DNA from 3 places in the Streptomyces huasconensis genome. Region 3 is predicted to be linked to each of the others. Evidence: riboswitches for the same ligand, from Rfam matches in the RefSeq annotation. Region 3 holds a riboswitch; each other region holds the start of a gene.

Region 1 (6,649 bases), 4.5 Mb from region 3:
GGCTACTCGTCAAGTGGTCAAGAACGACCAGATCCAGATCAGCAATGGTCGGAAATGACAAAATAACGAAAGGCCCGATGAGGCCCACATGCTCTCCGCAGGAGAAGGGGAGCACCTGAAGTCGCACCTGGGGCAACCGCGTCACCTCCCGTAACCGTGCGAGCTGTTGTGCGAAGACCTGCGGCCCGCCGACCGAACGGCGCAAAACCGCCTCGTCCAGGACCACGCTCAGCCGCAGTGGAGGCTCCGCGCGCAGTACGTCCTGGCGGGCGAGCCGGACCTCCACCAGCGCGTCGACCTGCTCGTCGGGGAGCCCGGCGACCGCGGCCCGCGTGATGGCGCGCGCGTACGCGGGGGTCTGGAGCAGCCCCGGGACCACCGAGGTCTCCAGGGTGCGCAACCAACTCGCCTGGGCCTCCAGGCTGATGAAGTCGCGGTAGGCGGCGGGCAGCAGGTCGCGGTAGGCCTTCCACCAGTGGTGGCGCCCCGAGGCGCCGGTGTCGTCGGCGCCCGCCAGCGCCACGAGCAACTCGCCGAGGTGGGGGTCCCGCACCTCGTACGCGTCCAGCAGGAGGCGCACGTCCGTGGCCTTCACGCCGCTGCGGCCCGTCTCGATCCGGCTCACCTTCGACTGGTGCCAGCCGACCCTGGCGGCGGCCTGGCTGCTGGTGAGTCCCGCGCGGCCGCGCAGCGCGCGCAGTTCGGCGCCGAGCCGGCGGCGGCGCACCGCGGGGCCGTACTGCATGTCCGTCTCCTTCCGGACCGAGCCGTCGCGTCTCCCGGCGGCAGAGCGGGGGACAGGGGCGACAGTAGAGGAAGCGGCGTCTGCGCGCCCAAATACGGTCGGTCGTGGCAGAGTTCACCGCTTCGAGCGACAGATATATGCACATCTCGGTGGATCGCCACCCGTGACCGGCAAAGGAGTGGGAGGCTGGCGCGAAGCACCAGTCCGGGGCCGTCCTCGAGTCATCCGCTCCGAGTCGGAGACCGACCCCGGTGGGAAAGGGACAGCGTCGCCATGGCAGATCATCAGGAAGCATCCGTCACTCTGCCGAGCGATCCCGCCTCGGTCTCGGCCGCGCGCGCGTACGTGGCGCACGTCCTCACGGAATGGGGCCTGCCGGGCGAGGCCGAGGTGGCGGACTCGATCAGACTCATCGTCTCCGAACTCGCCACCAACGCCGTGCAGCACACCAAAGGGCAGTCGCCCACCTTCACGGTGGACGTCCGGCTCGACCGGGACGAGCGGCTGCGGATCGGCGTCACCGACAGCCACCCACGCCATCCGCGGCGGCTGCCGGCCGCCGTCCAGCAGGACAACGGCCGCGGCATGGTCATCATCCGCTGGCTGGCCGTCGAATGCGGCGGCAAGCTCTCCGTCAGCCCCACGGCGGAGGGCGGCAAGACCGTGTGGATCTCCCTGCCCTGGACGGTGCCCGTCCAGCAGGGGCACCGCTGACGTCGCGCCCCTGGCCCTCCCGGCCGGCTCAGCCCGCGGCCGCCGAGCGCCCGAACGCCCCGCGCAGCAGCGCCCGGAAGGAATCCGCCGCGGGGTTCGACTCGTCGGTGCGGTACGCGACCGAGATCGTCCGCCGCAGGTCGCCGGGGTCGAGGAGCCGCATGCCGACCGGTGTCGAGGCGGTGCGCGCCACCATCTCCGGTACCACGGCCACGCCGAGCCCCGCGCTGACCAGGGCGCAGACCAAGGCGTAGCCGGGCGTGTCGACCACGACGGCGGGCGCCGCCCCGGCCTCGGCGAGGGCGCGCTCCACGGCCTGCCGGGGCGGGTGATCGGGCGCCATGCTGATCACCGGCTGACCGGTCAGCCCGGTGAGCGGCAGCCGTGACGTGCCGCTGGTGAGGGCGTGCCCCGGCTGGGTCACCAGGACCAGTTCCTCCACCAGGACGGGCTCGGCCGACACCGCGGCGGGCAGCGGCACCGGGTCGGCGGGCTCGTACGTATGGGTGAGGGCGAGGTCGACCGCGCCCTCCGCCACGGCCGCGACACCGGACGGTGGTTCGCGGTCCGTCACGGTCAGACCCACCTCCGGATGGGCCCTGCGGAACGCCGACAGGACGGGCGGCAGCAGGTGGATGCCCGCCGTCTGGAAGGTGCCGAGGCGCAGCCTCCCGCCCGAGAGCCCGGCGAGCCGCGCCAGTTCGTGCCGGGCCCGCTCCATCTCGTCGAGCACCCGGCGGGCGTGCCCCGCCAGCAGCTCGCCCGCGCCCGTCAGCCGGGCCCCGCGGTGATGGCGCACCAGAAGCGCGGCGCCCGCCTCCCGCTCCAGCTTGGCCAGCTGCTGGGAGAGCGCGGGGACGGTGTAGCCGAGGCGCTCGGCGGCGCGGGTGATCGAACCGGCCTCGGAGACGGCGATCAGGGCGGCGAGCCGCGTGGGGTCGTACATACGGATCTCCCGTCGGCGGCGCGCGCTTCGGCAGGGCCGGGCGTAGGGCCGGGCACAGGACCGGGCGCGTAGGGTCGGGCTAAACGGATGCTTAAGGCAGACCCAGGATATTCCACATACCTGCTGAAGGCTCGCGCCCGGCAGGCTGGGCGGCATGGACGCACAACTGGTCGCCTTCACGGGCGTCGCCGCGGGCATCGTCGCCCTGCCGGGCGCCGACTTCACCGTCGTCGTACGCAACGCCCTCTCCTCACGCAGGGCGGGAGTCGCCTGCGCGGTCGGTGTCGTCGCGGGGCTGCTGGTGCACACAGCGCTGGCGGTCGCGGGCGTCGCGGCGGTCCTCACGGCCGTGCCCGCGCTGTTCGGGGCGCTGCAGATCGTCGGCGGCGCCTATGTGCTGTATCTCGCCTGGCGCGCAGTGCGCTCCGCGACGCGGCCGCGGCCGTCCACGGGCCACGAGCCGATGGAGCGGGGCGGCGGTCTGCGGGAGGGCTTCCTCACCAACGCGCTGAACCCGAAGGCGTCCCTCACGTTCCTCAGTGTGCTGCCGCAGTTCGTGCCGGACGGCAGCCCGGCGATGCCGAGGACGCTGCTGCTCGCGGGCGTCGTCGTGGCGCTCGCCCTGCTGTGGTTCCCGGTCGTGGCCCTCACGGTGGACCGGCTCGGCAGGTGGCTGCGCAGGCCGCGCGCCGCACGGGCCGTCGAAGCCGTCACCGGCGCCGCGCTCGGCGCGCTGGGCCTGGCGCTGCTCCTCGCACCCCTGCGGACGTGAGGGTGCCCCCTCACGCGGAGGGGGCGGCCTCTCGTCGCGCGGCCCCGCCCGCCGTGCCGGACGCACTGCGGACGGTGCCGGGCGTGTGCCCGGCCGGGCGCGGTATGCGGGTCCACGGACCCCCGCGGCCGGCCGGGCGCGGCAGGCGGGCTAGCGGACCCGGCCGTACCAGACGCTCTTGCTCCAGATCTTGTCCTTGCGTACCACGGTCCCCCTCTTCGGTGCGTGCCAGATGCGGCCGTCACCCGCGTAGATCCCGACGTGGTAGACGTTGCGGCCCGAGTGGAAGAACACCAGGTCACCGCGGGCCCGCTGGGACTTGGCGATGTGCCGCGTCTTGTTGTACTGCGCGGCGGCCGTGCGCGGCAGCTTCTTGCCCGTGCGCTTGTACGAGTACAGCGTCAGGCCCGAGCAGTCGAAGCGGTGGGGTCCCACCGCTCCATAGCTGTACGGGGAGCCCTTCTTGGACGCCGCGATCTTGAGCGCTTTCGTTCCGTGGGTGGCTGCCTCGGCTTCCGACGTGAGCCCGGGGGCCATGACGGTGCCGCCCACAACGGCGAGGGTGAGGGCCGAGACGGCCCCGGTCCTGCCGAGCAGCGACGGAACGTGATTCAGCGCGGTCATGCGTAACCCTTCGTCAGCCGCCTGTGAAGGATGACCTGTCGGGTTCGGGCAGGCGAAGATGCCCGGCCGCGTCATGCTCTGCGGCTTCACCCCAAGGGCGTCGTCCGGACTCTCCGGACGGGCCCGCCTTGATTGGGTCCTCCACTCCTGCCGATGCACCGATGTCGACCGGTCATCCGGGCGGCGGCAGGACTCGGCGTCCGCCCGGATCGCCCCGCCGCTGTGGCGGAGGCATGTCGTCGGAAGGGATCTTGACCCGAAAACAGCTCGAAAACCGAGTCGAAACGACGTTTTGTGAGGCTACTCACGACTGACCTGTTCGGGTGGACGCTGCCGAATTCGACCTTCCGCGGCCGTGTCTGACGACGGTTCGACCAGCACTGGAACGATCCATTCCGCTCTCGTCGTAGGTGTTTCGCGCAACTCCCGGCCGCGTGATAAGGGAGTCCCAAATACGCCAACTGAGGTAGCCCATCTGGTCCGTTTCGAAACGGAACCGGACGTTCTACCGAACGGAACGCGTCGTTCAGCGGGTGGCCGCCTCCCGCGGGCGGGAGGCCGTCGGCGGGCGGTTCACCGGCCCGCCGACGGCGGCACGCCCACCCGCCCGGCCCGCCGCTCGCCGTCCAGGACGCGCAGCGCCCGGGCGAGCGTGGCGGCGTGGACCTCGTTCTCGCCGCGCTGATGCATGAGGGTCAGCGCGTCCCGCAGGGCCGTCGCCCGGCCGACCAGGGCCTGTGCGGCGCGCAGACCGCCGTAGGTGTGCTCGGTGCGGGCGGGGTTGATCCGGCCGAGCAGGTCGACGACTTCCAGGTAACGGTCGATCAGCTCGGCCTCCGCGCGGGTCAGAGCGGGCAGCGGGGGCAGCTCGGGTGGCAGCATCCGCGGGTCACCTCGTCCCGTGCGTGCCGGACGAGGTCTTGCGGCTCGCGACGATCCGGTCCACGAGCCCGTACTCCACGGCGGCCCGGGCGTCGAGGATCTTGTCCCGCTCGATGTCGGCGGTGATCCGCTCACGGCTCTGTCCCGTGTGCCGCGCGAGCAGTTCTTCGAGGAGTTCCCGGGTCCGCGCGATCTCGTCGGCCTGGATCGCCAGATCGCTGGCCTGCCCCTGGATCGGCTCGGAGAAGGAGGGTTGGTGGATCAGGACCCGGGCCCCGGGCAGTGCGTACCGCTTGCCGGGGGTGCCGGCCGCCAGCAGGACGGCGGCGGCCGAGGCGGCCTGGCCGAGACAGATCGTCTCCACGTCGCAGCTGACGAACCGGATCGTGTCGTAGAGGGCGGTCATCGCGCTGAACGAGCCACCGGGGGAGTTGATGTACAGCGAGATGTCACGGTCCGGCGCGAGGTACTCCAGATGCATGAACTGCGCCATCACGTCGTTCGCCGACGTGTCGTCAACAGGCGTGCCGAGAAAGACGATCCGCTCTTCGAGCAGCCGGGAGTACGGGTCCATGGTCCGCGTCCCCGAGCTGGTGCGCTCGGTGAACTCGGGCAGGACATGACGGGCGGACGGACGGTACATGGCACGCCTCTCTTGTACGGGTCGACGGACGAGACCAGCTCCGTCAAAAATGTACAGGACGTACGTTCGGTGCGTGAGGGGATGCCCAGGTCCACCTGCGAGGCGAGTGCGATCAGGCGGGCAGCCGCATGTCGACGACGAAGCTGATCTCGACGACCTGGCCGGGGAAGGTCAGGTCGGTGACGCCGACGACCGTGCTGGCGGGACGGTGGCCGCCGAAATAGGCCAGGTTGCCTTCGGCTGCCGCCGTGGCGTACTGCCGAAGGTCCACCACATACAGGTTCTGGGAGACGACCTGGCGCCGGGTGGCGCCGTAATGGCCCAGGATCTTGTCCAGGTTGGTGTACGTCGCCTGGAGCTGGGCGGTGAAGTCGTCCGCATAGCGGAAGGCGCCCGCCTCGTCGAGTGAGAGCTGTCCGGAGACGTGGATCAGCTCGCCGGACCTGATCGCCTGCGCGTAGCCGAAGTCGCTCTCGGCCGGAATGCCGTGCTCGAAGACGTCGATGGCTGTCATGGTGTCCGCCCCTCCCTGAGGTGCTCTCTTGTGGTTACCCGGGAACTGTAGGAGAGTGACCGCCGACCTGGAAGAACGCACTTTTCGGTGACTGGGGAACCTGATGGTGACCAAACAACTGCTCAAGGGCCTGCCTGAGGACGCGGACCTCAGGCGCGCGGACTCGCTGGCGCGGGAGATCTTCTCGGACGTCGCCAACAAGTGGGCGCTCCTGATCATCGAGGCGCTCGGTGACGGCACGCTGCGCTTCAGCGCCCTGCGGGACGAGGTCGAGGGCATCAGCCACAAGATGCTCACGCAGAACCTGCGCATGCTGGAGCGCAACGGCCTCGTGGAGCGGAAGGTGCACCCGACCGTGCCGCCCCGCGTCGAGTACACCCTCACCGACGCCGGCCGCGGTCTGCGTGCCACGGTCGACGCCATGTGTGAATGGACCCACCGCCACCTCGGTCACATCGAGGCGTCGCGCCGCCACTTCGACGCCTGAGAGCGGTGTCCGGGGGCGCTGCCCCGGCCCGGCGTCCGGCGTCACGGCCCGGCCTCCGCGATCCTCGGCAGAGCGAGCCGGCCGGGCGGGGCGGTCGCTTCCTCCCTGCGGTTGCGCCCGCAGGCCACCACCGTTCCGTCGGCGTCGAGCAACGCGGCTCCGACGGGCCGGCTGCCCGCCCCGAACGCCTCCCACGCCACGGCGAAGGGCAGGCACCAGACCGCCGGCAGCACTGTTCCGGCATCAGGCATGCGCCGATTCTGCCCCGCCGACAGGCCGAGACAGGGCGCCGCGGCGATGCGCCCGTACGCCATCGCGCCAC
Region 2 (6,649 bases), 1.7 Mb from region 3:
TGCCTGTCTTTCGTGTCAGTCGGTCAGTCACCGGCACGGTCGGCCTTGTCGATGCCGTGCCAGACGTTCGAGTACCAGGGGCGGGCGACCGCTCCCTGGTCCGCGCGCCGGCTCTTGGCCGCGGCGGGGTCGATCACCGTGAAGCCGGTCTCGCCCGGCATCACGTAGTGCAGGCGGTCCCGGATGCGCTGCTGCGCGTACGCGTCGTCCTGCCAACGGGCCTTCTCGTCCCGCAGCTTCTCGACGTCGGCCCGGTGCTCGGCCTGCTGCCGGCGCAGGTCGTCGATCTCGGCGCGCTGCGAGACGTACTGCCTCATCGGGTACGCGAGCGCGACGACCAGGGAGCAGAGCACGAGCGCGAGGAGCGCCGCGCGGCCGGTGAGCCGGGAGCGGCGCGCCTGGCGCTTGGTCTGGGAGCGGTAGACCCGCTCGGCGGTCTGCTCGCCGAGCAGCCGCAGGCGGGTAGCGGTGGAGAACCGGTCCTTGGTCCCGGCCTTGGCCATGGTTCGGTCTCCCCAGAGCTTGCGTCCGCACGTACATACGTCCCCGCACACGGTACGGGACCGGCTGCGGGGACGTACGCAACTACGTGGCTGCGCGAGCTGCGGACAGCTCGGCCGTGCGGTGCTCGGGTCAGGCGGAGCGGAAGCGCGGGAAGGCGCTGCGGCCGGCGTAGACCGCGGCGTCGTCGAGGATCTCCTCGATGCGCAGCAGCTGGTTGTACTTGGCGACGCGCTCGGAGCGGGCCGGGGCGCCGGTCTTGATCTGGCCGCAGTTGGTGGCGACGGCGAGGTCGGCGATGGTGACGTCCTCGGTCTCGCCGGAGCGGTGCGACATCATGCACTTGAAGCCGTTGCGCTGGGCCATCTCGACGGCGTCCAGGGTCTCGGTCAGCGAACCGATCTGGTTGACCTTGACGAGCAGGGCGTTCGCGGAGTTCTCCTCGATGCCGCGGGCCAGGCGCTCCGGGTTGGTGACGAACAGGTCGTCGCCGACGAGCTGCACCTTGTCGCCGAGCTTCTCGGTGATGGCGTTCCAGCCGGCCCAGTCGTCCTCGAACAGCGGGTCCTCGATGGAGACGAGCGGGTACGAGGCGACGAGCTCCTCGTAGTACTCGGTCATCTCGGCGGCCGTGCGGGACTTGCCCTCGAACTGGTAGGTGCCGTCCTTGTAGAACTCGGACGCGGCGACGTCGAGGGCGAGCGCGATCTGCTCGCCGGGGACGTAGCCGGCCTCCTTGATGGCCTCCAGGATGAGGTCCAGGGCGGCGCGGTTGGAGTCGAGGTTCGGGGCGAAGCCGCCCTCGTCGCCGAGGCCGGTGGCCAGGCCCTTGCTCTTCAGGACCTTCTTCAGCGTGTGGTAGACCTCGGTGCCCCAGCGCAGCGCCTCGGAGAACGACTCGGCGCCGATCGGCGCGATCATGAACTCCTGGATGTCGACGTTGGAGTCGGCGTGCGACCCGCCGTTGAGGATGTTCATCATCGGGACGGGCAGCAGGTGCGCGTTCGGACCGCCGAGGTAGCGGAACAGCGGCAGGTCGCTGGCCTCGGAGGCGGCGTGCGCGACGGCGAGCGAGACGCCGAGGATGGCGTTGGCGCCGAGGGAGCCCTTGTTGTCGGTGGCGTCCAGGTCGAACATGGCCTGGTCGATCAGGCGCTGCTCGGTGGCGTCGTAGCCGACCAGCTCCGGGCCGATCTGCTCGATGACGGCGAGGACGGCCTTCTCGACACCCTTGCCCTGGTAACGGTTGGGGTCACCGTCACGGAGTTCGATGGCCTCGAAAGCACCGGTGGAGGCACCGGACGGAACGGCGGCACGACCGGTGCTGCCGTCGTCGAGGCCGACCTCGACCTCGACCGTGGGGTTGCCTCGGGAGTCCAGGATTTCCCGGGCTACGACGACGTCGATGGACGGCACGAGCATCTCCTTCTGGGAGTGTGACGCGTAAACACGATTACGCCGGGCCGCTTCGGCCCTGCGTCTCCTGAGCCTAACCGGCCCGGAGCCTTCGGCCAGCCGACCGCCCGTCCCGTGGGACGGTCAAGTGCGCAAACAGCCGGGAAACAGGGCGTAAGCCCACGTTTTCTACTCGCTGGTAGCGAACAAGGGAGCCGAGCGGCGGTGGTGCGGACATGGCCCCGCCCCGGTGCGTACGGGGGTACGCGCACCGGGGCGGGGAGCCCGTGGGGACGGGGCGGGGAGTACGGCCGTGCTTCCGCCGAGGCACGGCCGCGTCTCCGGGGGGAGCCGGGTCAGCTCAGGTGGAGCTGCTGGCCCGGGTAGATGACGTCGGCGTTCTCGATGATGTCGCCGTTGAGCTTGTAGATCTTCTGCCAGCCGCCCTTGACGTCCTGCGCCGCGGCGATCTTGGACAGCGTGTCGCCGGTCTTGACCTTGTACTCGCCGTCGCCCTTCTTGACCGTCTTGCCGGTCGGGGTCTCGACGGTCTTCTTGGACTCGGTCTGCGGCGCGGGCTGCGGCTTCGGGGCCTGCTGCGTCTGGTGCTGCGGGGCGGCCTGCTGCTGCGTCTGCTGCGGCTTCGGCTGCGGCTTGGCCTGCTGCTGCGGGGCCTGCTGCTGCGGGGCGCCACCGTTGTACGCGGCGCCCGAGAGGCCGACGCCGCAGTGCGGCCAGGCACCCTTGCCCTGGCCCGCGAGGACCTTCTCGGCGACCGCGATCTGCTGGGCCTTGGAGGCCTTGTCGGCGGTGGGCGCGTACTGCGTGCCGCCGTACGCGGCCCAGGTGGACGGCGAGAACTGCAGGCCGCCCTGGTAGCCGTTGCCGGTGTTGATCGACCAGTTGCCGCCGGACTCGCACTGGGCGACGGCGTCCCACTCCTGGCCGGTGGCGGCGGAGGCCGAGCCGGCGGCCATCAGCGGGGCGGCCACGGCCGCACCGGTGACACCGGCGAGCGTGACGACACGAGTGGCCTTGGACGGACGACGGTGCTTGCCCTTGCTGGAAAACAGCATGAGTTCATCCCCTCACCGACGCCTGCGAGGTGAGCTGTCGGGTTCGGGCCAGTGAAGTTGCCCGGCCGCACTTCCTGAGTGCGACTTCACCCCTAGCCGGTTCCGTACGTCCCGCTCCTCCTCGGAGCTCGACGTGCGGACCCGGCGGCTTACCTTGGGTCCCCCGCTCCTGCCTACGGCGCTCGAAGCGACGACTGTTCCCGTCCGGCCGTTGGCAGGATTCGGCGTACCGACCGGCGGGGCCCACCAATGGCGGGCGTTGACGACCGTAGTCACGCGATCGCCGGAATTTCAAAGACGATCAGGGCTTCTGAGACCCATCTCTCACTCGCGCCAATTGGGGCATACAGCCCGAAGCGGCCGGTGGACGGGTCGTCAATTACCTCTACTTTTCGCCCAAATCGAGGCTCTGACCGGGGAGAATGAGGTCCGGGTCGGCACCGACGGTCTTCTTGTTCTCGGTGTACAGCTCGTGCCAACCGCCCTTGACGTCAAGGTCGTCCGCGATGGCCGACAGGTTGTCACCGGAGCGCACCGTGTACGCCCCGTCCGCCACCTTCTCGGTGCGCTCGCCGCCACGCGAGGCGTGCCGGCCGGGGCGGTCGCCGCCGCTGCCGCTCTCGCTCCCGGAGGAGGGGTTCTCGTCCGCGCGGTCGCCGCGGTGGCGGCCGGGGGTGGAGTCGTCGGCGGGGGTGGCCGGGTCCTTGGACGCGGGGCCGCCGGAGGAAGGGGCCTCCGCGCGCCCGGACTTGCCGTCCGTGGCGCTGTCGCCGCCCTTGTCGGCCCTCTCTCCCTCGCCTGCTCCCTTGTCTCCCTTGTCCCCCGTGTCGTGATTCTTGTCTCGGGAGGCGCTGTCCGGGTCGGGCGTGTCGCTCGGGTCGCCTTCGCCGTCGCGTGCGGAGTCAGGGGCCTTTGACGTGTCGTCGGAGGCCTTGCCGGCGTCCTTGTCCGTCTTGTCCTTGCGCCCCTTGGACTCCTTGGACTCCTTGGGCTCCTTGGACTTCTCGGGCGCCTTGGAATCCGTCGCGTCCGGGGTGACCGGGTCGCCCGGGTCCACGTCGGCCGCGGCTCCGCCGTCGGTGAGCCCGGCGATCGGGGCGCAGCTCGGCCAGGCCTGGGGGCCCTGCCCGTCGAGAATCCGCTCGGCCACGGCGATCTGCTGGGACTTGGAGGCCTGGTCGGCGCTCGGCGCGTAGTCGAGGCCGCCGTGCTTCTCCCACATCTCCTCGGAGAGCTGGAGTCCTCCGTAGTAACCGTTCCCGGGGTTGGCGCTCCACGCGCCGCCGCTCTCGCACTCGGCGAGCCGGTCCCACGTCACCGTCTCGGCGGCGCTCGCGCTGGTGGCTCCGAGCAGCGGGATGGCGATGGCGGACCCGGTGACTCCTGCCGCGACGATGAGGGCCGGGGCCTGGCGGGGGCGTCGGTGACGACCATTGCCGGAGAGCATGCGGTTGCCTTTCAGGAGACTGTTACGGCGACTTGGGCACCGGGTGCCCGAGTGGACGTGAACGTAGCCGCACTCGAACGCTTGTCACAAGTCGATGCAGCGGAGATCACGTCAACATCACAGTTGTGACGTGCCGTCAGAACGGTGCTGGTCCGGGGCCGTTTCCTGTGCGTCTGTGAACTTCACCGGCAGGGTGCGCAGTCCCCGCATGATCAGCCCGCCACGCCACCGCAAATCCGCCGGATCGGCCGCCAGTTGCAGGTCGGGCAGGCGCCTGAGCAACGTCGCGAGGGCGGTCTGGCCCTCCAGGCGGGCGAGCGGGGCGCCGAGGCAGTAGTGGATGCCGTGGCCGTAGCCGAGGTGCTGGTTGTCGCGGCGGGAGAGGTCCAGGGTGTCGGGCCGGTCGAAGCGTTCCGGGTCGCGGTCGGCGGCGGCGAGCACGACGAGGACGGGGTCGCCGACGGCGATGTCCTGCCCGCCGAGGGTCAGCGCCTCGGTGGCGAACCGCCAGGTGGCCAGCTCCACGGGTCCGTCGAAGCGGAGGAGTTCCTCCACGCCGGTCTCCAGCAGGCCCGTGTCGCCCTCCGCCAGCGCCTGCTGCAGCCGTGCGCGCTGCTCGGGGTGGGTGAGGAGGGCGTACATGCCGTTGCCGATGAGGTTGACGGTGGTCTCGAAGCCGGCGAAGAGGAGGATGAAGGCCATCGCGGCGGCCTCGTTCTCCGTGAGGTGCTCGCCGTGGTCGGAGGCGCGGATGAGGCCGGAGATGAGGTCGTCGCCGGGGTCGAGGCGCTTGCGGTGGATCAGCTCGGCGAGGTAGCCGCGCATCTTCTTCACGGAGCGGGCGACGCCGCCGCGCGGGCCTCCGCCGTGCCGGATCATCATGCCCGCCCAGTCGCGGAAGTCGTCCTGGTCCTCGCGGGGGACGCCGAGCAGGTCGCAGATGGCGTAGATGGGGAGCGGGAAGGCGAACTCGTGGATGAGGTCGGCCTCGCCCCTCGCCGCGAAGGCGTCGATGAGGCCGTCCGTCAGCTCCTGTACGCGGGGCGCGAACTCGGCGACGCGGCGTGGGGTGAACGCCTTCGAGACGAGGCGGCGCAGGCGGGTGTGGTCCGGCGGGTCGATGTTGAGCAGATGCGTCATCAGCTCGGCCTTGCGTTCGCCGGGGATGCCGGTTTTGCCCTTGGCGTGGGCGGGCTCGTCGTGGTGGGCGGGGTTCTTGCTGAGCCGGTGGTCGGCCAGTGCGTGGCGCGCGTCCGCGTAGCGGGTGACCAGCCAGGCCTCGACGCCGCTGGGGAGGGTGGTTCTGTGTACGGGGGAGTTCTCTCGGAGCCAGGCGTAGGCGGGGTAAGGGTCGGTGGCGAACTCCCAGGTGAAGAGTTCGGGGCCCTGGGGCTCGGGGGTGGGCGGGGTGGGGTGCGGGTCGGGCATGGGGTGACCGTATCCGGCGGGGTGGGGGCGGGGGCGGGCTGCCAGGGCTTGGCGGGGGTTCGGGTGCCCTTCCTCGCCTGTGCGTCTGCCGGGTGCGGTGCGGTTGGCGGGTGCGGGTGCGTTGTGGTTGCTCGCGCAGTTCCCCGCGCCCCTTCAGCGGCGGCTTTGGTGGGCGGGCCGTTAGCGGGTTGCTGCCTCGGCTGTTTGTACCGCCTCGCGGTAGGCGCGGGCCGCTGAGCGTAGGGCTGCTTCTGGGTCGATGCCCTGTGCTTCCGCCTGCAGGGCCAGGGTGAGGAGTTCGTAGCCGATGCCCTCGCCCGACGGCAGCTCCACTTTGAGGCCCGCCGTGCGGACGCGGGAGGCCAGTTTCGCGGTCAGGGCGAGCGCGGGCTGGCCCACGGGGATGCCCTCCGTCAGCGATGAGCGCTGCTTCTCCACGGCCTTGGTGCGCAGCCAGTGCGCCTTCACGTCCTCGGGGGTGTCCGCCGAGTCGTCGCCGAAGACGTGCGGGTGGCGGTGGATGAGCTTGTCGACGATGCCGCCCGCGACGTCGTCGATGGAGAACGGCTCGTCCTCCTCGCCGGGGCCGCCCTCCTCGGCGATCCGCGCGTGGAAGACCACCTGGAGCAGCACGTCGCCCAGTTCCTCCCGCAGCTCCTCGCGGTCGCCGTCCTCGATCGCCTCGACCAGCTCGTACGCCTCCTCGATCGCGTACTTGGCCAGGCCCTTGTGCGTCTGCTGCGAGGACCACGGGCACGCGACGCGGATCTGGTCCATCACCTGCACCAGGTCGAGCAGGCGG
Region 3 (6,649 bases):
CAGCGCGGAGCGCGGGATGCGCTGGCCCGCTGCGATCTGGGCGTAGGTGGTGCGCGGCAGTGAGACGCCGGCCGAGCGGTACGCGGCCTGGATCAGCCCTGAGCAGTCGAAGGCGCTCGGACCCGTCGCGCCCCACACGTAGGGGCTGCCGATGGCTCGGTACGCGTAGGCAACGGCGGCGGCCGCGCGGGTGTTGGGGGCCTGGGTGGTACCGCTGCCGGTGCCGCTGAGCGGAGTGTGGCGGGTGTCCGAACGGGCGGCTCGGCCGCTGTCACGACCCTGATTCCCGTCCGCGAGCCGCGCGTACTCCACGCGCTGTTCCTCGGTGAGCCGGGCCAGCAGCCGCTTGGCCTCGGCAAGCTTGCCGGTGACGGTCTTCTTGTGTTTCCGCAGGTCCGTCTGGCGCGCGCGGAGGGTGGCGAGGCGGCCATCGGCCTCGGCGCGCAGCTGGGCGACCTGCTGGAGCCTCTTGCGTACACCGTTGAGGGCCGCGGCCTGGCGGCTGCCCGCCCGGTCGGCGAGGGAGGCGCGGTCCAGGAACTGATCGGGGTCGGAGGAGAGCGCGAGTTGCATGGAAGGGGTGATGCCGCCCGCGCGGTACTGCGCTGTGGCGTAGGAACCCAGGTCGTTGCGGGCGGCGTTGAGTTTCTCCGCCTTGCGGGCCGCCTCGTCGCGCAGTGCGTCGAGCGACTTCTCGGCTTTCTCGGCCTTCTCCTTCGCGCCGTTGTACTTCTCGGTGGCGATCTCCGCCTCGCGGTAGAGGGCGTCGACCTTGACCTTCACTTCGGCGGGGCTGAGCCGGGGGTCCGCGTGTCCCGAGCCGTCGAACGCGGCCACCGAGGCGGCTCCCGCGAGAGCGAGGGTGGCGGCGGTGCGGGCCGCGGGGCCGCTGAGCGAGCGCTGTTTGGGCTTGCGGTGCGCTGCCACGAAGGTGCTCCTTAGCTGGCCGGTGGCGGCCCGCACAGGGGGACGGGCCGCCACCGGGTTTCTCGGCGGGGGTGTCCGACTGCCGCCCTGAGCGGGGGCGGCGATGGGGAGCCGGTCACCTGGTGAAGGACGCTAAACCTGGGCGTCACGGCCCGGAGGAGGATTGTGCGCAACTGCCGGAGAAGGTCGGAATCGTGACCGCGCCTGTCCGCGGTACTGACGGGTCGAGGGCGGCTTCGTGGACAGCTGTGACCAATGGGGCGGTTTGTGCCCTGCCTGCCCGGCAGAGGGTGGTATGGGCCTGGGGGTGCGCCCACCCCTACGCCCACCCCTACGCCCGCCCCTGGGCCCCGCCCCGGAGCCCGCCTGTGAGGGGCGGTGCGGGGCCCGGCTAGGCTCCGGCCTCATGGACGTACTCATCCATCTCTTCGTCGGCCTGCACATCATCGGCATCGCCTCGCTCCTGGGCGGCTTCCTGACCCAGATGAAGCAGATGGGCCAGGGCACCGCCCGCTTCAGTCCCGCGATGCTGCACGGCGCGCTGACCATGCTCGTCACCGGCGTGGCCCTCGTGGGCCTCAACCAGGCGGACGACAACGCGGTCAACAACGTCAAGATCGGCATCAAGATGGCCGTCCTGATCTTGATCCTCGCGCTGGTCTACGTGAAGCGGGACGAGGAGAAGATCGACAAGGGCGTGTTCGGCGCGGTGGGGCTGCTGACCACGGCGAACATCTTCATCGCCGTGCTGTGGACCTGATCCTGCGAACGACCCTCTACGCGCGCGTGGCCCGCACTTCTCCGGAAGTGCGGGCCACGCGCGCGTAGAGGGTGTTTTTCCGCGGTGACGCCGGGGCGCGGTTACGCCGGGCGCACCATGCTGTGGATCGGCATGGAGAAGATCGACTCGACGCGGACCTTCGCACCCGGCTTCGGGGCGTGGATCATCTTGCCGCCACCGATGTAGATCCCTAGGTGGCTGATGTCGTCGTAGAAGAAGACCAGGTCACCGGGTTCGGCGTCGGCGGTCTTCACGGTGGTACCGGCCTTCACCTGGTCCCACGTCGTGCGCGGCAGCGTGATCCCCGCGGCCTTCCACGCGTCCTGGGTGAGCCCGGAGCAGTCGTAGGAGTCGGGCCCGGTCGCGCCCCAGACGTACGGCTTGCCGATCTGCGCCTCCGCGAAGGCGATGACCTTCGCGGCCTTGGTGGCGTAACCGCCGTCGGCGCTTCCGGAGCCGGAACCAGCGCCGGAGTCGGGGCCAGAACCGGAGCCGGAACCGGAACCGGTGTCCGAGCCGGGACCGGAGCCTGAACCTGTGCCCTGGCCCTTCCCTCCCCCCTCTCCCTGCTCCTTCCGCTCCTTCTGGGCCGCCTCCTGCGCCTTGCGCTTGCGCTCCGCCTCGGCCGCCTCCTTGCGGGCCAGTTCCTCGGCCTTGCGCTTGGCCTCCCGTTCCTTCTGCCGCTCGATCACGGCGAGCCGGGCCTTCTCCTCGGCGGTCAGCTCCGAGAGAAGCTCACGTGCCTCGCCCAGCTTCTTCTGGACGGTCCGCTTGCTCGTCCTGAGGCTGTCCCGTGAGTCGCTCAGCGTCTCCAGGCTCCGCGCGGCCTTCGTACGCTGCTTCGTCGCCGACGCCTGCTGCGTCTGGTAGTCGTCGACGGCCTTCTTCTGCCGCTTGGTGAGCCGGTCCGCCAGGTGGTTCTGGTCGAAGTAGCCCTGCGGGTCCTCGGCGAGCATCATCGTGGCGGTGTGGGAGACGGCCCCGGTGCGGTACTGGGCGGCGGCGAAGGAGCCGAGTTCCTGGCGCGCCTCGTTCAGCTTGTCCGCGCGCTCGGCGACATGGTCGAGCAGCCGGCCGACCTTCTTGCGCTGCTTCTCGGTCTTCTCCTTGGCCGCGTTGTACCTCTGGGTGGCCACGCCCGCCTGGTGGTACAGGTCGTCGACCTTCTTCCGCACCTCTTCGAGACTGGGCTTACCCGGCGTGGAGGGGGCCGCCTGCGCGCTCTGTGACAGGAGCGCCACGGAGGTGAGGGCGGCCGTCGTGATGCCGACGGCGGGAGCGGTGCGTATTCCGGGGATTCCGGCGAGTCCGGTCATTCCGACCGTCCGGGTCCGCGGCTTGCGGTGCGACGCCAAGGGAGGCGACTCCTTCCGTAGACCGCCTACCGGGTTAGCTGTCGGGTTCGGGCGGCTGATCCGGAAGGTTGCCCTACGGTCCCGTACTTCGTACGGGACCGATTCACCCCAAGTTTTCGGTGGGTCCCCGGCTCCGAACACGTCGGACTCGGCGGAGGCGGCCCGCTCCCGGCGTGTTCGCCGGTGGGGGACGGGCGGCCCGCGGAGCACGCTAGCCAACTCGTGTGGCGCGTGTGAAGGTTGATGTTCGATATGCCCGATACTTTTCCGTTACTTCGCGGGACCCCTGGGACGGTTCGGCTCGTGGGTGGCGGAGCGTGACCGGGCGCGGGCGGGGCGTAGGTGAGGCGGGTCGGGGAGGAAGGTGGCCGGAACCCGGGGCGGGTTGTCAGTGGGGCCGCCTAGACTCGGGAGGCGATGAGCAGCCTCTTTGATGACAGCTTCCTGGCGGACCTGCAGCCTTCCCGGGCCGCGGACGAAGAGCCCCCGCCGCCGCCCGAGGACAGCGCTCCGGAACCGGTTCCGGACGACTTGTTCAGCGGGAAATTCGACGTGCCCATGACCCGGGACACGCACTACCGCGACGGCGCCCCGCGCCCGGTCATCGACCCGGCGACGCTCCTGGAGGGGCTGAACGAGAACCAGCGCGCGGCGGTCGTGCACGCCGGCTCCCCGCTGCTCATCGTCGCCGGTGCCGGTTCCGGCAAGACCCGCGTGCTGACCCACCGCATCGCGTACCTCCTCGCGCAGCGCGGTGTGCACCCCGGGCAGATCCTCGCGATCACCTTCACGAACAAGGCCGCGGGCGAGATGAAGGAGCGCGTCGAGCAGCTCGTGGGCCCCCGGGCCAACGCGATGTGGGTCTCGACCTTCCACAGCGCCTGTGTCCGCATCCTGCGCCGCGAGTACAAGAAGCTCGGCTTCACGTCCTCCTTCTCGATCTACGACGCCGCGGACTCCAAGCGTCTGATGGCCCTGGTCTGCCGCGACCTGGACCTCGACCCGAAGAAGTTCCCGCCGAAGTCCTTCAGCGCCAAGATCTCCAACCTGAAGAACGAGCTGATCGACGAGGAGGACTTCGCCGCCCAGGCCGCCGACGGCTTCGAGAAGACCCTCGCCCAGGCCTACGCCATGTACCAGTCGCGCCTGCGCGAGGCGAACGCGCTGGACTTCGACGACCTGATCATGACGACGGTGCACCTCCTGCGCGCCTTCCCGGACGTCGCCGAGCACTACCGCCGCCGCTTCCGGCACGTCATGGTCGACGAGTACCAGGACACGAACCACGCGCAGTACGCCCTGGTGCGCGAGCTGGTCGGCCCCTCCGGAGGCGAGGGCGACGATCCGGCCGAGCTGTGCGTGGTGGGTGACGCCGACCAGTCGATCTACGCCTTCCGCGGCGCCACCATCCGCAACATCCTCCAGTTCGAGGAGGACTACACCGACGCCACCACGATCCTCCTGGAGCAGAACTACCGCTCCACGCAGACGATCCTGAGCGCCGCGAACGCGGTCATCGAGCGGAACGAGAGCCGCCGCCCGAAGAACCTCTGGACCAACCAGGGCGCGGGCGCCCGTATCACCGGCTATGTGGCCGACACCGAGCACGACGAGGCGCAGTTCGTCGCCGACGAGATCGACCGGCTCACGGACGCGGGCGAGGCGAAGGCCGGCGACGTCGCGATCTTCTACCGCACGAACGCCCAGTCCCGCGTCTTCGAAGAGATCTTCATCCGCGTCGGCCTGCCCTACAAGGTCGTCGGCGGCGTCCGCTTCTACGAGCGCAAGGAGGTCCGCGATGTGCTGGCCTACCTGCGCGTTCTCGCCAACCCCGAGGACGCGGTCCCGCTGCGCCGCATCCTGAACGTCCCCAAGAGGGGCATCGGCGACCGCGCCGAGGCGATGATCGACGCGCTGGCGCAGCGCGAGAAGATCTCCTTCCCGCAGGCGCTGCGCCGCGTCGACGAGGCGTACGGAATGGCGGCCCGTTCGACCAACGCCGTCAGGCGGTTCAACACGCTCATGGAGGAGCTGCGGACCATCGTCGAGTCCGGCGCGGGCCCGGCCGTCGTCCTGGAGGCCGTGCTCGAACGGACCGGCTACCTCGCGGAGTTGCAGGCCTCGACGGACCCGCAGGACGAGACCCGCATCGAGAACCTCCAGGAACTCGCCGCGGTCGCGCTGGAGTTCGAGCAGGAGAACGCCCAGGCGGCCGGTGCCCAGGAGGACGGCCAGGCGGAAGCCGACGAGGGGGCCGTCGCTCCGGCCGGCACGCTCTCCGACTTCCTGGAGCGCGTCGCGCTCGTCGCCGACTCCGACCAGATTCCGGATGAGGAGGACGACGGCTCCGGAGTCATCACCCTCATGACGCTGCACACCGCGAAGGGCCTTGAGTTCCCGGTGGTGTTCCTGACCGGCATGGAGGACGGCGTCTTCCCGCACATGCGCGCTCTCGGGCAGGTCAAGGAGCTGGAGGAGGAGCGCCGCCTGGCCTACGTGGGCATCACCCGCGCGCGCGAGCGGCTCTACCTCACGCGGTCCTCGATGCGCAGCGCCTGGGGCCAGCCCTCGTACAACCCGCCGTCGCGCTTCCTGGAAGAGATTCCGGATACGTATCTGGACTGGAAGCGGAAGGGCTCCGTCGGCGCCCTCGCGTCGTCGGGTCCCGCCGCGGGCATCGCCTCGTCGCTGTCCTCCTCGCGCTCGCGCACGGGCGGGGCGCAGGGCTTCGCCACCCGCCGCGCCTCGGAGAAGCCGGTGGTCTCACTGGCGATCGGGGACCGGGTCACGCACGACCAGTTCGGTCTCGGGACCGTGGTCGGGGTGAAGGGCACGGGTGCGAACGCCGAGGCGACGGTGGACTTCGGCGAGCCCAAGCCGAAGCGGCTCCTGCTGCGGTACGCGCCGGTCGAGAAGCTGTAACGGCAACGCCGGGAGCGGCGACGGGAGTTACAGCGGGTCGAGGCCGTGGCTGCGCAGCCACGGCAGCGGGTCGATCGCCGAGCCGCCGCTGGGCCGCACCTCGAAGTGCAGGTGCGGTCCCGTGGAGTTCCCGGAGTTCCCGGAGAAGGCGATCGTCTCGCCCGCCTTCACGGGGCCGCTGGAGATCTTGTGCGAGGAGAGGTGGCAGTACCACGTCTCCGTGCCGTCCTTGGCGGTCACGATCGCCATGTTGCCGTAGGCGCTGTTCCACTTCGTGGTCACGGTGCCGTCGGTCGCGGCGTAGACCTCCGTGCCGTACGACACGGGGAAGTCGATGCCGGAGTGCGCCGACATCCAGTTGACGCCGGCCTGGCCGTACTGCGCGCTCAGGCCGTGCTGCTTCACCGGCAGCGCGAACTTCGGGCGGAGCCGCTCCTTGCGTGCCGCTTCCGCGGCCGCCTTCTTCTGGGCGGCGACCTTCTCGGCCTTCAGGTCGATACGTTCCTGCGTACGGCTCGCGCGGTCCGCGAAGTCGCCCGCGTCCGCGGAGAGATTCGCCAGCTGGGTGTCCAGCTTGCTGTTGGCGGTGGAGGGCTTCACCGGGGCGGAGTCCGGGGCCGAGGCCGTCGTCTCCTTGCCCTCGTCGCCGCCGAAGCTGCCCACG

What was found. A riboswitch is a leader RNA that binds a small molecule or an ion and turns the genes downstream of it on or off. The one in region 3 is predicted to bind cyclic di-AMP.
Region 1: linked by a shared signal. The riboswitch ahead of J2N69_RS01975 (C40 family peptidase) and the one ahead of J2N69_RS22465 (C40 family peptidase) in region 3 are both predicted to bind cyclic di-AMP.
Region 2: linked by a shared signal. The riboswitch ahead of J2N69_RS14430 (LysM peptidoglycan-binding domain-containing protein) and the one ahead of J2N69_RS22465 (C40 family peptidase) in region 3 are both predicted to bind cyclic di-AMP.

What each region holds. Positions count from the first base shown of each region.
Region 1 is NZ_CP086119.1:445,073-451,721, reverse strand. Features, by position in the region: gene J2N69_RS01995 (helix-turn-helix domain-containing protein) at 1-745, opposite strand, end outside; gene J2N69_RS01990 (ATP-binding protein) at 1,019-1,459, shown strand; gene J2N69_RS01985 (LysR family transcriptional regulator) at 1,488-2,405, opposite strand; gene J2N69_RS01980 (LysE family translocator) at 2,560-3,177, shown strand; gene J2N69_RS01975 (C40 family peptidase) at 3,328-3,801, opposite strand; cyclic di-AMP (ydaO/yuaA leader) riboswitch at 3,805-3,972, opposite strand; gene J2N69_RS01970 (hypothetical protein) at 4,375-4,683, opposite strand; gene J2N69_RS01965 (ATP-dependent Clp protease proteolytic subunit) at 4,691-5,326, opposite strand; gene J2N69_RS01960 (RidA family protein) at 5,439-5,840, opposite strand; gene J2N69_RS01955 (winged helix-turn-helix transcriptional regulator) at 5,944-6,327, shown strand; gene J2N69_RS01950 (cytidine/deoxycytidylate deaminase family protein) at 6,369-6,578, opposite strand.
Region 2 is NZ_CP086119.1:3,212,272-3,218,920, forward strand. Features, by position in the region: gene J2N69_RS14415 (DUF501 domain-containing protein) at 1-1, opposite strand, end outside; gene J2N69_RS14420 (FtsB family cell division protein) at 24-503, opposite strand; gene eno (phosphopyruvate hydratase) at 634-1,917, opposite strand; gene J2N69_RS14430 (LysM peptidoglycan-binding domain-containing protein) at 2,253-2,972, opposite strand; cyclic di-AMP (ydaO/yuaA leader) riboswitch at 2,977-3,163, opposite strand; gene J2N69_RS14435 (transglycosylase family protein) at 3,358-4,419, opposite strand; gene J2N69_RS14440 (cytochrome P450 family protein) at 4,537-5,847, opposite strand; gene J2N69_RS14445 (nucleoside triphosphate pyrophosphohydrolase) at 6,028-6,649, opposite strand, start outside.
Region 3 is NZ_CP086119.1:4,896,151-4,902,799, forward strand. Features, by position in the region: gene J2N69_RS22455 (C40 family peptidase) at 1-927, opposite strand, end outside; gene J2N69_RS22460 (hypothetical protein) at 1,334-1,687, shown strand; gene J2N69_RS22465 (C40 family peptidase) at 1,789-3,063, opposite strand; cyclic di-AMP (ydaO/yuaA leader) riboswitch at 3,072-3,227, opposite strand; gene pcrA (DNA helicase PcrA) at 3,481-5,985, shown strand; gene J2N69_RS22475 (M23 family metallopeptidase) at 6,013-6,649, opposite strand, start outside.